DNA from 2 places in the Caulobacter sp. DMC95 genome. Region 2 is predicted to be linked to the other one. Evidence: predicted binding sites of a transcription regulator. Region 2 holds the regulator's gene; the other holds the start of a gene.
What was found. The regulator LexA, encoded in region 2, represses DNA repair genes until DNA is damaged. The targets are predictions, from matches to a motif close to ATGTTCNCNANNTGTTCT.

Region 1 (5,759 bases), on a different contig from region 2:
TGAAGAACTACACGACCTCGAACCTGACGCCGGACGAGATCCACCAACTGGGCCTGGACACGGTCAAGGCGATCGAGGCCGAGGCCGACAAGCTGTTCAAGAAGATCGGCATGACCAAGGGCACGGTCGGCGATCGCATGCGCAAGCTGGGCGAGGACTTCTATCCGAACACGGATGAGGCCAAGGAGCAGCTGATCAAGGACCTGAACGACAAGGCCAAGTGGATCGAAAAGCAGCTGCCGGCCTATTTCGGCCAGTTGCCCAAGGCCCCGCTGGAGATCCGTCGCGTGCCCAAGGCCATCGAGGCCGGTGCGCCGGGCGGCTACTACAACTCACCCTCGCTGGATGGGAAGCGTCCGGGGATCTACTGGATCAACCTGCGCGACACCAAGGAGCAGGCCAAATACACCCTGACCACCCTGACCGTGCACGAGGGCGTTCCGGGGCACCACTTGCAGCTGTCTCTTTCGAACGAAGCCAAGGGCCTGCCGCTGATCCGCAAGATCATCGGCTTCTCGGGCTACACCGAGGGCTGGGCTCTGTATTCCGAGCAGCTCGCTGTCGAGATGGGCGTCTACAAGAACGACCCGCGCGGCCAGATCGGCATGCTGCACGACGCGCTGTTCCGCGCCGTGCGCCTGGTGGTCGACACCGGCATGCACCACAAGAAGTGGAGCCGCGAGCAGGCCATCAAGTACATGGCCGAGACCATGGGCGATGAGGAAAGCGGCGCGATCACCGAGATCGAGCGCTATGTCGTGTGGCCGGGCCAGGCCTGCAGCTACATGATCGGCAAGATCGTCTGGCTCCGCGCCCGGGCCAAGGCCCAGAAGGCGCTGGGCAAGAAGTTCGACATCCGCGAATTCCACGACGCGGGCTTGCTGTCGGGCATGACTCCGCTGACCGTCTTCGAGCGGGTGATCGACGACTACATCGTCAGCAAGGGCGGCAAGGCCTAAAGGCGTTCAGATGAGGTCCCTCCTCCCGCTGGCGGGGGAGGGACGCTCTTCCTTAGCCCCAGCTGTCCGATGCGCCCGCGCGGCGCGCCACGGCCTTGACCGGGGCGGTGCTGCGCAGTGCGGGCATCGGCTTGTCCGACGGCTTGCCGTAGAGCCAGCCCTGGGCGAAGTCGACGCCGACATTGCGGACGACCTCCTCGACCTCGGCGGTTTCGACCATCTCCGCGACCGTACGGACCTTGAGGTCACGGCACAGCTCCACCAGTCGCCGCACCAGCGCGCCGTCGCGGCTGTTGTCGGCCAGTTCGCGCACATAGCGACCGTCGATCTTGACGATGTCGAGCGCCAGCTGCTGCAGGTAGGAGAACGAAGACGAGCCGGCCCCGAAGTCGTCGAGACAGACCAGAGAGCCCATCGAGCGGAGGCTCTGGATATGCTGGTTTGCGGTCACCAGATTGTCGATCGCGCGGGTCTCGGTGATCTCGAAGATCAGTCGCCCCTTGGCTTCGTCGAACTTCGCCAGCAGTCGGCCGACATGGTCGACAAAGGTTTCGTTGCCGATCGTCTGGCCTGACACATTGACCGCCAGCTTCAGCTTGCGCTCGGTGTCGTTGGCCAGCTTCTTGACCGCCTGCTCGACGATGGCGTGGTCGAGCTCTTCGATCAGATCGAACTCTTCGGCCATACGGATCAGGGCGAACGGACTGCCGCCGTCCTCGAACCGGACCAGAACCTCGTGATGATGCGCGAGGCCCGTGGCTAGCGAAACGACGGGCTGGAAGGCCAGGTTGAAACGTCGCTGGCTGACGGCCACGCCTAGGGCTCCGGCGCGCGCCAGGGTGCGCTTGACGGACCGGTTCATCGCCTCAGACAAGGTCATCGGCGGGATGTCCTTGAGTCCTTCGCGCAGGAAATCGTCTAGGGCGTAGCGCAGGGCGCGCATCGCTCGCGATGAGCCGCCGCCGCCTTCCAGCGGCACCACGTGAGCGCTGGCTTCGGCGCTGACCATCCGGGTCAGGCGCTTGATCATGTTTTCGGGACGATCGTCGCGCTGGCGGAGCAGGGCGAAGCGGTCGTCCGACAGTTTGGTGGCTGCGGCGCCGCCATGGGCTTCGGCGCGAAGCGCGCTGGCCACCCGGACGTCGAGCGCGGCGGCTTCATCGGGCGACAGCCCCTCGCGCATGTCGCCCAGGCCGGAGAACTCCACCATGGCCAGTTCCAGCTCGATGCCGGTGACCCGGGCGGCTTCGAACAGGCCCTGTGCGATATCGTCGAACGACTCGCGGGGTTGTAGCGAACTGGCCGCTAACGGCGGCCCGGCGGATTGCGCCGCTGTGATCGCCACCGAGACACGACCCTCGTTTTCGGGCAATGCGCGCAGGATGACGCGGACGTGTTTGTCCGCCGGTTCAGCCAGGCGCAACACGACCGGACCACGCCGCACGCCGTCGTCGGCGCAGCCCAGCATGGCTTCCATCAAAGGGCGGTCGTCAGCGTGAAACAGCTCCGCCCAGACTTTGCCCGTGAGCGCAGCCTCGCTCTTGCCCATCACCTTCTGCGCAGCGCCGAGGACCAGGCGCACGCGCCCGCTCTGCAATTCCACCAGCAGGTCGGCGCTGGCGAAGGCCAGACCAAGAAGGCGACGCGGATCTAGCGACAAGTCGGCAATCCCCCGAGTGAGCCAGTGACCCTTGCATGTCGGGACTTAAGGACCGGTTTCGGCGGCGGCCCCAGCGAAACTCAATTCCGGTTCCAATGCGGTGCGACAAAAACGGTCGTTTCTGCGATGGGAACATCTTGCGAACATGGAACAAAGCGTGTACCCATTCACCATGTTCCACAGGTTGCTGAGGCGGGGCGCGCGAAGCGCCAATCGGGCGACCGGAATCATGGAATAGAAGGCGGATCAATCATGACTAGTCAGGCGGCTTTGAAACTCGTGGCCAAGGAAGAAGGCGATAAGCAACGCGCGCTAGAGGCGGCTCTCGCCCAGATCGACCGCGCGTTCGGCAAGGGCTCGGTGATGAAGCTGGGCGAGAAGGGCAAGGTCGAGATGGAGTCCGTCTCCACGGGCTCGCTCGGTCTGGACATCGCGCTCGGCATCGGCGGCCTGCCCAAGGGGCGGATCGTCGAGGTCTACGGCCCTGAGAGCTCGGGTAAGACCACCCTGGCGCTGCACGTGGTGGCCGAGGTGCAGAAGGCGGGCGGCACCGCCGCCTTTGTCGACGCCGAACACGCGCTGGATCCGTCCTACGCTTTCAAGCTGGGGGTCAATCTCGACAACCTCCTGGTCTCTCAGCCCGACAACGGCGAGCAGGCGCTTGAGATCACCGACACGCTGGTGCGCTCCGGCGCCGTGGACATCGTGGTCGTCGACTCGGTGGCGGCGCTGACGCCCAAGGCGGAAATCGAAGGCGAGATGGGCGACAGCCTGCCCGGCCTGCAAGCGCGTCTGATGAGCCAGGCGCTGCGCAAGCTGACGGCCTCGATCAACAAGGCCAACACCATCGTCATCTTCATCAACCAGATCCGCCACAAGATCGGGGTGATGTACGGCAGCCCCGAGACGACCACGGGCGGCAACGCGCTGAAGTTCTACGCCTCGGTGCGTCTCGATATCCGCCGCACCGGCTCGGTGAAGGCGCGTGACGAGATCATCGGCAACAATGTCCGCGTGAAGGTGGTCAAGAACAAGGTGGCCCCGCCGTTCCGTGAGGTCGAGTTCGACATCATGTACGGCGAGGGCATCTCCAAGCTGGGTGAGGTCATCGACCTCGGCGTCAAGGCTGGGATCATCGATAAGGCCGGCTCGTGGTTCTCGTACGGCAGCCAGCGTATCGGCCAGGGTCGCGACAATGTCCGCGAGTTCTTGAAGAACAATCCTGACATCGCCGCGTCCATCGAAGCCGCCGTCCGCAAGTCGTCGCAGAAGATCGAGGAAGAGCTCCTGGTCGGCGGCCCGGAGGAGGGCGACGAGGAGTAGATCCTCCGCCCGAAGGTTTCGCGGCCTTCGCCCGCATTCGCGGGCGTTCCCCGCCTTCAACACGCCCGCGGCGGACCGCCGCGAAGGCCGCGATCAGGCCGCCTGGACCCCATGCCAGGCGGCCTACTCTTTTGGGGGCGAGAGGGTGGGCGGTCGTTCCTCGGCTTGATGTGGGCGGCATGCAGCGGAAGGTCAGGTTTCACCCCTGAGCGGACCTTGGCCTTTTGCGTCCTTCGAGGCGCGCTCCCCAGGATGAGCTCTTCAGCAATAGAGTTCTTCATCTTGAGGTGTCAGCTGAAGGCAAGTCTCGAAGACCGCACGGGCCCCGCCTAACACCGATCTCCGACCGCCCCAATGTCGCCTGTCGCCGCCGCGACGCGGCGAGCGCGGACGGGGCGAACTGCCGCAAACGGGTCCTTTTCCGCCGCAACCAGCGCCCCCACATCCAAGCCTGTTTCCCCTTGGCCGAAAACCGCGCTATGCAGCGGCCGACTTCCGGCCGCTCGCCGGACCGGTACGCAAGACTTGAGACGCTCATGCCCAGCTTGAACGAGATCCGCAGCACCTTCCTCGACTACTTCGGCAAGGCCGATCACGCCGTGACGCCGTCGGCGCCGCTGGTGCCGCAGAACGACCCGACCCTGCTGTTCGTCAACGCCGGCATGGTGCCGTTCAAGAATGTGTTCACGGGCGCTGAAACCCCGGCCCATCCGCGCGCGGCCAGCTCGCAGAAGTGCGTCCGCGCCGGCGGCAAGCACAACGACCTGGACAACGTCGGCTACACCGCGCGCCACCACACCTTCTTCGAGATGCTGGGTAACTTCTCGTTCGGCGACTACTTCAAGGAACAGGCGATCCACCACGCCTGGACCCTGCTGACCGGCGAGTTCAAGCTGCCGAAGGAAAAGCTGCTGGTCACGGTGTACCACACCGACGACGAGGCGGCCGCGCTGTGGAAGAAGATCGCCGGCCTTGGCGATGACCGCATCATCCGCATCCCGACCAACGACAACTTCTGGTCCATGGGCGACACCGGCCCGTGCGGCCCGTGCTCGGAAATCTTCTTCGACCACGGCCCCCATATCGCGGGCGGCCCTCCCGGCAGTCCCGATGAAGACGGCGACCGCTTCATCGAGATCTGGAATCTCGTGTTCATGCAGTTCGAGCAACTGGCGGGCGGTGAGCGCATCAGCCTGCCCAAGCCCTCGATCGATACTGGCATGGGCCTGGAGCGGATCGCCGCCGTTCTGCAGGGCCAGCACGACAACTACGACATCGATCTCTTCAAGGCCCTGATCGCCGCCAGCGTCGAGCTGACGGGCGTGAAGGCCGAGGGCGCCCAGGCGCCGTCGCACCGCGTGATCGCCGACCACCTGCGCTCGTCCTCGTTCCTGCTGGCCGATGGCGTGTCGCCCTCGAACGAAGGGCGCGGCTACGTTCTGCGCCGTATCATGCGCCGCGCCATGCGCCACGCCTATCTGCTGGGCGCCAACGAGCCCTTGATGCACCGCCTGGCCCCGACCCTGGTGGCCGAGATGGGCCAGGCCTATCCGGAGCTGCGCCGCGCCGAGGCCTCGATCGTCGAGACCCTGCGCCAGGAAGAGGAGCGCTTCCGCACCACCCTGGGCCGCGGCATGGGCCTGCTGGATGAGGCCACGGCCAACCTGTCGGCCGGCGACGTGCTGGACGGCGAGACCGCCTTCAAGCTCTACGACACCTACGGCTTCCCGCTGGACCTTACGCAGGACGCCGTCCGCGCCAAGGGCCTGACCGTCGACACCGACGGCTTCGACGCGGCCATGCAGAAGCAGCGCGAA
Region 2 (5,759 bases):
GTCGCCAGCGCACCACCAGAGGTGCTCGTGCTCGCGTTCCTGGGGCTGATGCTCCTCTGCCTTTGGAAAGGGCGTCTTCGTTGGATCGGCGCGCCGCTCGCCTTGGCTGTCGCCGTTTGGCCCAGGCCATCACCACCCGACGCCTGGGTCGCCGCCGACGGCGCGACCGCCGCCGTGCGATCGGGTGACGCGGCGGTTCTGCTCCGGACTGACGCCAAGCGGTTCGGCGCTGAGCTCTGGGCGCGGAGGCGGGGTCTGGAGCCGACAGCCTGGAGTCTCTACGGCTGCGACCGATGGATTTGCGGACCGAAACTTGGCGCGCCTGTGCGGTTGTCCCTGGCATGGTCGCGCAAGACGCCTGACGCCGAGGTGCTGAGCGGCCTATGCGTTCGGAGCGAGATCGTCGTGGTTCGCGGAAAGCCGCCGCCGCGCGTGCCGCCGCTGTGCGCCGAAACCGTGCTGCTGACAGGCGAGGACTTTGCACGGCAAGGCTCAGCCGAACTCTACCGACGGCCGGACGGTTGGCGCATTGTCTGGGCGCAGCCCTTACGTGGCGAGCGACCGTGGAGCGGATACTGACGCCTTCTGGTGCGTGGCGGGTTAGAATCGGGCGCCGGACCGCGCTCTATCAGGAGGCCCCCACTATGTCAGATCCATACGCCCCACGGCGCGCCATATTTCGCGCCCTCCATGCGGAAGGTTGCTTCATCCTGCCTAATCCGTGGGATGTCGGCAGCGCAAAGCGGCTGGAAGGCCTTGGTTTCAAGGCCCTGGCCTCGACCAGCGCAGGCATGGCTTGGGCGCTGGGCAAGAGCGACGGAGCGGTGACGCGCGATGAGGTGATCACTCACCTGAAGATGCTCTGCGCCGCCACTGATCTACCGGTCAATGCGGACTTCGAAAATGGCTTCGGAGATACGCCAGCCAAGGTCGCCGAGAGCGTGACTTTGGCCATAGACGCGGGTGTCGCGGGTCTCTCGATCGAGGACTGGTCGGGCGTGGCGCTCTATGAACTTTCCGTCGCCGTAGAGCGGCTCAAGGCGGCGCGTGCGGCGATTGACGCTAGCGGGCGCGACGTGATGCTGGTGGGGCGCTCCGAAGGCTATCTGCGTGGCCGCCGTGACCTTGGGGCGACCCTCGAACGGCTGAAGGCCTATGCCAGCGCTGGCGCGGACTGCCTCTATGCGCCTGGCGTTACGGATCCGGCTGAGATTCGAGCGATCGTCGAAGCGGTCGCGCCCAAGCCTGTAAATATTCTGCTCTGGGGCGACGACATGACGGTGGAGAGCCTTGCGGGGCTCGGCGTGCGCCGGGTCAGCACCGGCGGTGCGCTTGCGGCGGCGGCCTGGGCGGGCTTCGACGCCGCAGCCCAACGGTTAGCGGAGGCCGGACGTCTTACGCCCTAGTCGCAAATAGGAGAAAGGCCCCGATCCTCGTCGGATCAGGGCCTGAATCGCCGGAGCGCTGCGCGCCTGGGTCTAGTGATAACGGCGGATCAGGCCCACCAGCTTACCCTGCACCTCGACCTGATCCGGACCGAAGATGCGCGTCTCGTACTTTGGATTAGCCGCCTCCAAAGCGATCGAGCCCCCCTTCTTGCGCAGGCGCTTTAGGGTGGCTTCCTCGCCGACCAGCGCGACGACGATCTCGCCCGAGGTGGCGGTGTCGCCCTTCTTGATGATCACATAGTCACCATCGAGGATCCCAGCCTCGATCATCGAGTCTCCCTGGACCTCAAGGACATAGTGCTCGCCGCCGCCGAGCATCGTTTCTGGCACCGGCAAACGATCGCGTTCGTGCTGGATTGCGTCGATTGGCGTACCCGCGGCGATCTTGCCCAGGATAGGAAGGTCGCGGCTGTCATTGGCCGGGACGGCAGTGCTGCTGGACGGGAGCGGCGCCCCGCCGCCTTCAAAGACCTGCGGGCGGAATGCGCCGCGCCCCTTGGGCGGCGCAGCGGTCGTAGCCTGCTGCGGGAGCTTCACCACCTCCAGCGCGCGCGCCCGATGCGCCAGACGACGAATGAAGCCACGCTCCTCCAGGGCCGTGATCAAGCGGTGGATCCCGGACTTGGAAGCCAGATCGAGGGCTTCCTTCATCTCGTCGAACGACGGCGAGACGCCGGTTTCCTTGATCCGTTCATGGATGAACATCAGCAGTTCGTGCTGCTTGCGCGTGAGCATGTCGGCCTCAGGTGGAGCGCGGAACAAACCGCAAACCTTGCGAATGTTCTCGTGGTGTTCCGCGTCAAAGTCAAGCCGAGCTTCGTTAACGGGAAAAGCGGCGTTATTTCAGGGGGTTAGGGTGGGGGCGATCGGAAAGCGCCGAAGAATCAAAAACTTAATAAAGCCTTTCAGGAGCGCTTGCGCGCCACGATGATGTCCTGGTCCTGCATCGGTTCGCGCCGCCAGACGCCGAGGGCTTGGTTCAGGATCTCCAGGCCCAGTTCCTCGTACTGCGTTCGCACGTGCGCCAGATCGTAGCCAATCACGGCCTCGGGCAGGTCGGGCGTCGCCGTCCAGCAACCGTCCAGTGGATGGACGAAGTCGAAGGCGATCTGGCCGGACCCGGTGTTGGCCCGCGCCTCCTCATCAATCAGATACCAGGAGACGATGCTGATGCCGCCCGGCCGCAGGACCCTGGCGATCTCGCGCGCGAACTGCGCCTGATCCGCCGCCAGCAGATGGGTGAACACCGAACCCAACCAGACATAGTCAAAACTGGCGTTGGGGTAGGGAAAGACATAGGCGCTGGCCGGCTGGGTTCCGCTCGGATTGTAGCGGTCGCTGTGCATGTCGGCGTGGAGGAACTCGAACCTGGAGTCTCCGACGGCGATATTTGCGCGGCACCAGTCGATCGCTTCGGCCATGACGTCGAAGCCCGCGTAGCGGCCGTTCTCATCGAGATAGTCGACGAGAGGGGCGGCTGCGCGTCCGATGCCGCAGCCGACGTCGAGGATGGCGTGGTGAGGTTGCAGGCCCGCGTCAAGGAACAGCGCCTTGAACTGCTGCCCGACCCGCACGAAGTCGGCGTCTGCGGCCCCGACCAGGTGCCAGAGTTCCTGGGGGGCCTGGAGCCCGTCGGTCGGCGCGGTGACAGAGGTAGCGTGCGCGGTTGGGCTTAGTCGACCGAGAGTAGACCTGATTGGACGCTGCGCGAGGCGCTTCAAGGTGGTCAGCAAGGCGCGCATCCGATTCTCCCGCAGAACGGCGCCCGCCTTATAAACCAGCGTTCCGGCTCACGCGCCCGTCGTGAGGTCCTGGTCGTCGAACCCGGTGGCCATCTCAGGGAACTTGGGCGTGCAGCTCTGGTAGAAGCCGGCGATCCGCCGCATGTCGGCGGCGTAGTCGCCGGTCGGGTAGATCGCGGGGCCAAGGCCCACGACCTTTCGCTTGTAGTCCATCATGCCCAGCACCATCGGCACCTCGGCGCCCATGGCGATGTGATAGAAGCCGGTTTTCCACTGCCGGGCTTTGCCGCGTGTGCCCTCCGGCGCGATCGTCAGCATGAAGGTGTCACGGCGGCCGAACTCCTCGACCATCGCCTTGACCATGTCCTTGGAGCGCTCGCGATCAAGCGGTATCCCGCCAAGATCCCGCATCATCTGGTCGAACGGCGGCTTGAACAGCGAGGCCTTGCCGATGAAGCTGAGATCAAGGTTCAGGGCGTCGGCGGCGCCGACGAAATAGACGAAGTCCCAATTGCTGGTATGGGGCGCGGCGATCACGACGAACTTCCGCGTTTCGGGCGGTGCGCCCTCGATCTTCCAGCCCTGCAGCTTGAAATTCGTGGCCAGGGCCCATTTCACGACTCGCGCGAGCCAGTTCATGCACGTTTCCTCAGCCGCGTTCTCGGCGCGGCGACATTTGGAAGGATGGGACTGTTTCGCCCTCAGGCGCCAGCGCCAGAAAAGCCCGTTTTGGGTTTAACCGATCAAGATCCGCGTCGCGGCTGTCACATCCGCATGGCGCATCAGGCTCTCGCCGACCAGCATCGCCTTGGCGCCGGCGCCTTCCATCCGCACGACGTCATCGTGAGTGAAGATCCCGCTTTCGGTGACCAGCAGCGCGTCTGGCGGCGCCTGAGCTGACAGGCGCTCGGTCACCGCCAGATCGACGACGAAGCTCTTGAGGTCGCGGTTGTTAATCCCGACCAGATCCGAGCCCAGCGCGCCAGCGCGCGCCATCTCGGCCTCATCGTGAACCTCCACCAGGGCGTCCATGCCCAGGCGTTTGGCTTCGGCCATCAACTCCGCCGCCAGTACGTCGTCGATCATCGCCAGGATTACGAGGATCGCATCGGCGCCTAGGGCCCGGCTCTCGGCCACCTGCCAGGGATCGACCAAGAAGTCCTTGCGGATGCAGGGCAGGGCGACCGCAGCCCGAGCAGCGACAAGATATTCATCCGCGCCCTGGAAGCTCGGCGTGTCGGTCAGCACCGACAGACAGGCCGCGCCGCCGGCTTCATAGGCCTTAGCCAGAACCGGCGGATCGAAGTCCTCGCGGATTAGGCCCTTCGAGGGCGAGGCTTTCTTGATCTCCGCGATCAGCGACAGCTTCCCCGGGGCGTGGCGCGCTTCAAGCGCGGCCTTGAACCCGCGCGGCGCCGAAGCGCCCTTGGCGGCGGCGTCGATCTGGGCTTGAGAGCGTGCGGCCTTTCGGCTTGCGACGTCCTCGCGCTTGTAGGCGGCGATCTTGGCCAGAATGTCGGTCACGCGGTTACGTCCGTATTGGTGGCGGTCACGAGGCCTGCGAGAGCGGCCTTGGCGCGTCCGCTGTCGATCACCTCACCCGCCAGGGCGATGCCCTCGACCAAGGTCTCGACTTTGTCGGCGACCAGGAAAGCGGCGGCGGCGTTGAGCAAGACGATGTCCCGATAGGGGCCCGTCTCGCCGTCAAACAGACGGGTCAGGGCGGCGGCGTTGAAATGAGGATCTCCGCCCGTCAGATCGGCCAGAGCAGCGCGGGGCAGGCCGACGGCCTCGGGCGTGATCTTGAACAGCCTGACGACGCCGTCTCGCCACTCGGCGACCTCGGTCTCGCCGGTCGTCGTCAGTTCGTCCATCCCCGAGCCATGCACCGACCAGGCGCGTTCGGCTCCAAGGGCGCCCAGCGCCTTGGCGATCGGCTCGACAAAGCGCGGCGCCGAGACGCCGACCACCTGCCGCTTGGCGCCGGCGGGATTGGTCAACGGGCCGAGCAGGTTGAAAATGGTGCGGAAGCCCAGCTGCTGGCGGATCGGCGAGACATGCTTCATCGCCCCATGGTGAGCCTGGGCGAACAGGAAGCAGATGCCGGCCTCGTCCAGGGCCTTGCGCTGCTGCTCGCGCGTGGCGTCGATATTGACGCCCAGGGCGGTCAGCACGTCGGCGGTGCCCGACTTCGAGGTGATGGCCCGGTTGCCGTGCTTGGCGACCTTGAGACCGCCCCCGGCGGCCACGAAGCCGACCGCCGTGGAGATGTTCAGCGTGTGCAGGCCGTCCCCGCCGGTGCCGCAGACGTCGATAACGTCGTACGGATGCTCCAACGGGATGGCTGCTCGGCGCATGGCGCGGGCGCAGGCCGCGATCTCGCCCACGGTCTCGCCACGCAGGCGGATGGCGGTGACGGCGGCCGCGACCTGGGCCGGCGTCGGCTCGCCGCGCAGACAGGCGGCGAAGAACAGTTCGGCGTCGCTATCGTCGAGGGTTTGACCATCGGCGAGTTTGGCCAGCAGGGGCTTGAAAGCGTCAGACATCTGAAAAGCCTAGACCCAGACCG

Region 1: the regulator LexA is predicted to act here: its motif matches at 2,749-2,766, upstream of recA (recombinase RecA).

What each region holds. Positions count from the first base shown of each region.
Region 1 covers NZ_JBQUZP010000007.1:124,229-129,987, forward strand. The annotation lists gene ACT53N_RS16285 (DUF885 domain-containing protein) at 1-959, shown strand, start outside; gene ACT53N_RS16290 (EAL domain-containing protein) at 1,012-2,619, opposite strand; gene recA (recombinase RecA) at 2,872-3,942, shown strand; gene alaS (alanine--tRNA ligase) at 4,479-5,759, shown strand, end outside.
Region 2 covers NZ_JBQUZP010000001.1:200,370-206,128, forward strand. The annotation lists gene ACT53N_RS00985 (ComEC/Rec2 family competence protein) at 1-579, shown strand, start outside; gene ACT53N_RS00990 (isocitrate lyase/PEP mutase family protein) at 645-1,406, shown strand; gene lexA (transcriptional repressor LexA) at 1,479-2,183, opposite strand; gene ACT53N_RS01000 (class I SAM-dependent methyltransferase) at 2,354-3,190, opposite strand; gene ACT53N_RS01005 (lysophospholipid acyltransferase family protein) at 3,239-3,829, opposite strand; gene trpC (indole-3-glycerol phosphate synthase TrpC) at 3,926-4,714, opposite strand; gene trpD (anthranilate phosphoribosyltransferase) at 4,711-5,736, opposite strand; gene ACT53N_RS01020 (anthranilate synthase component II) at 5,746-5,759, opposite strand, start outside.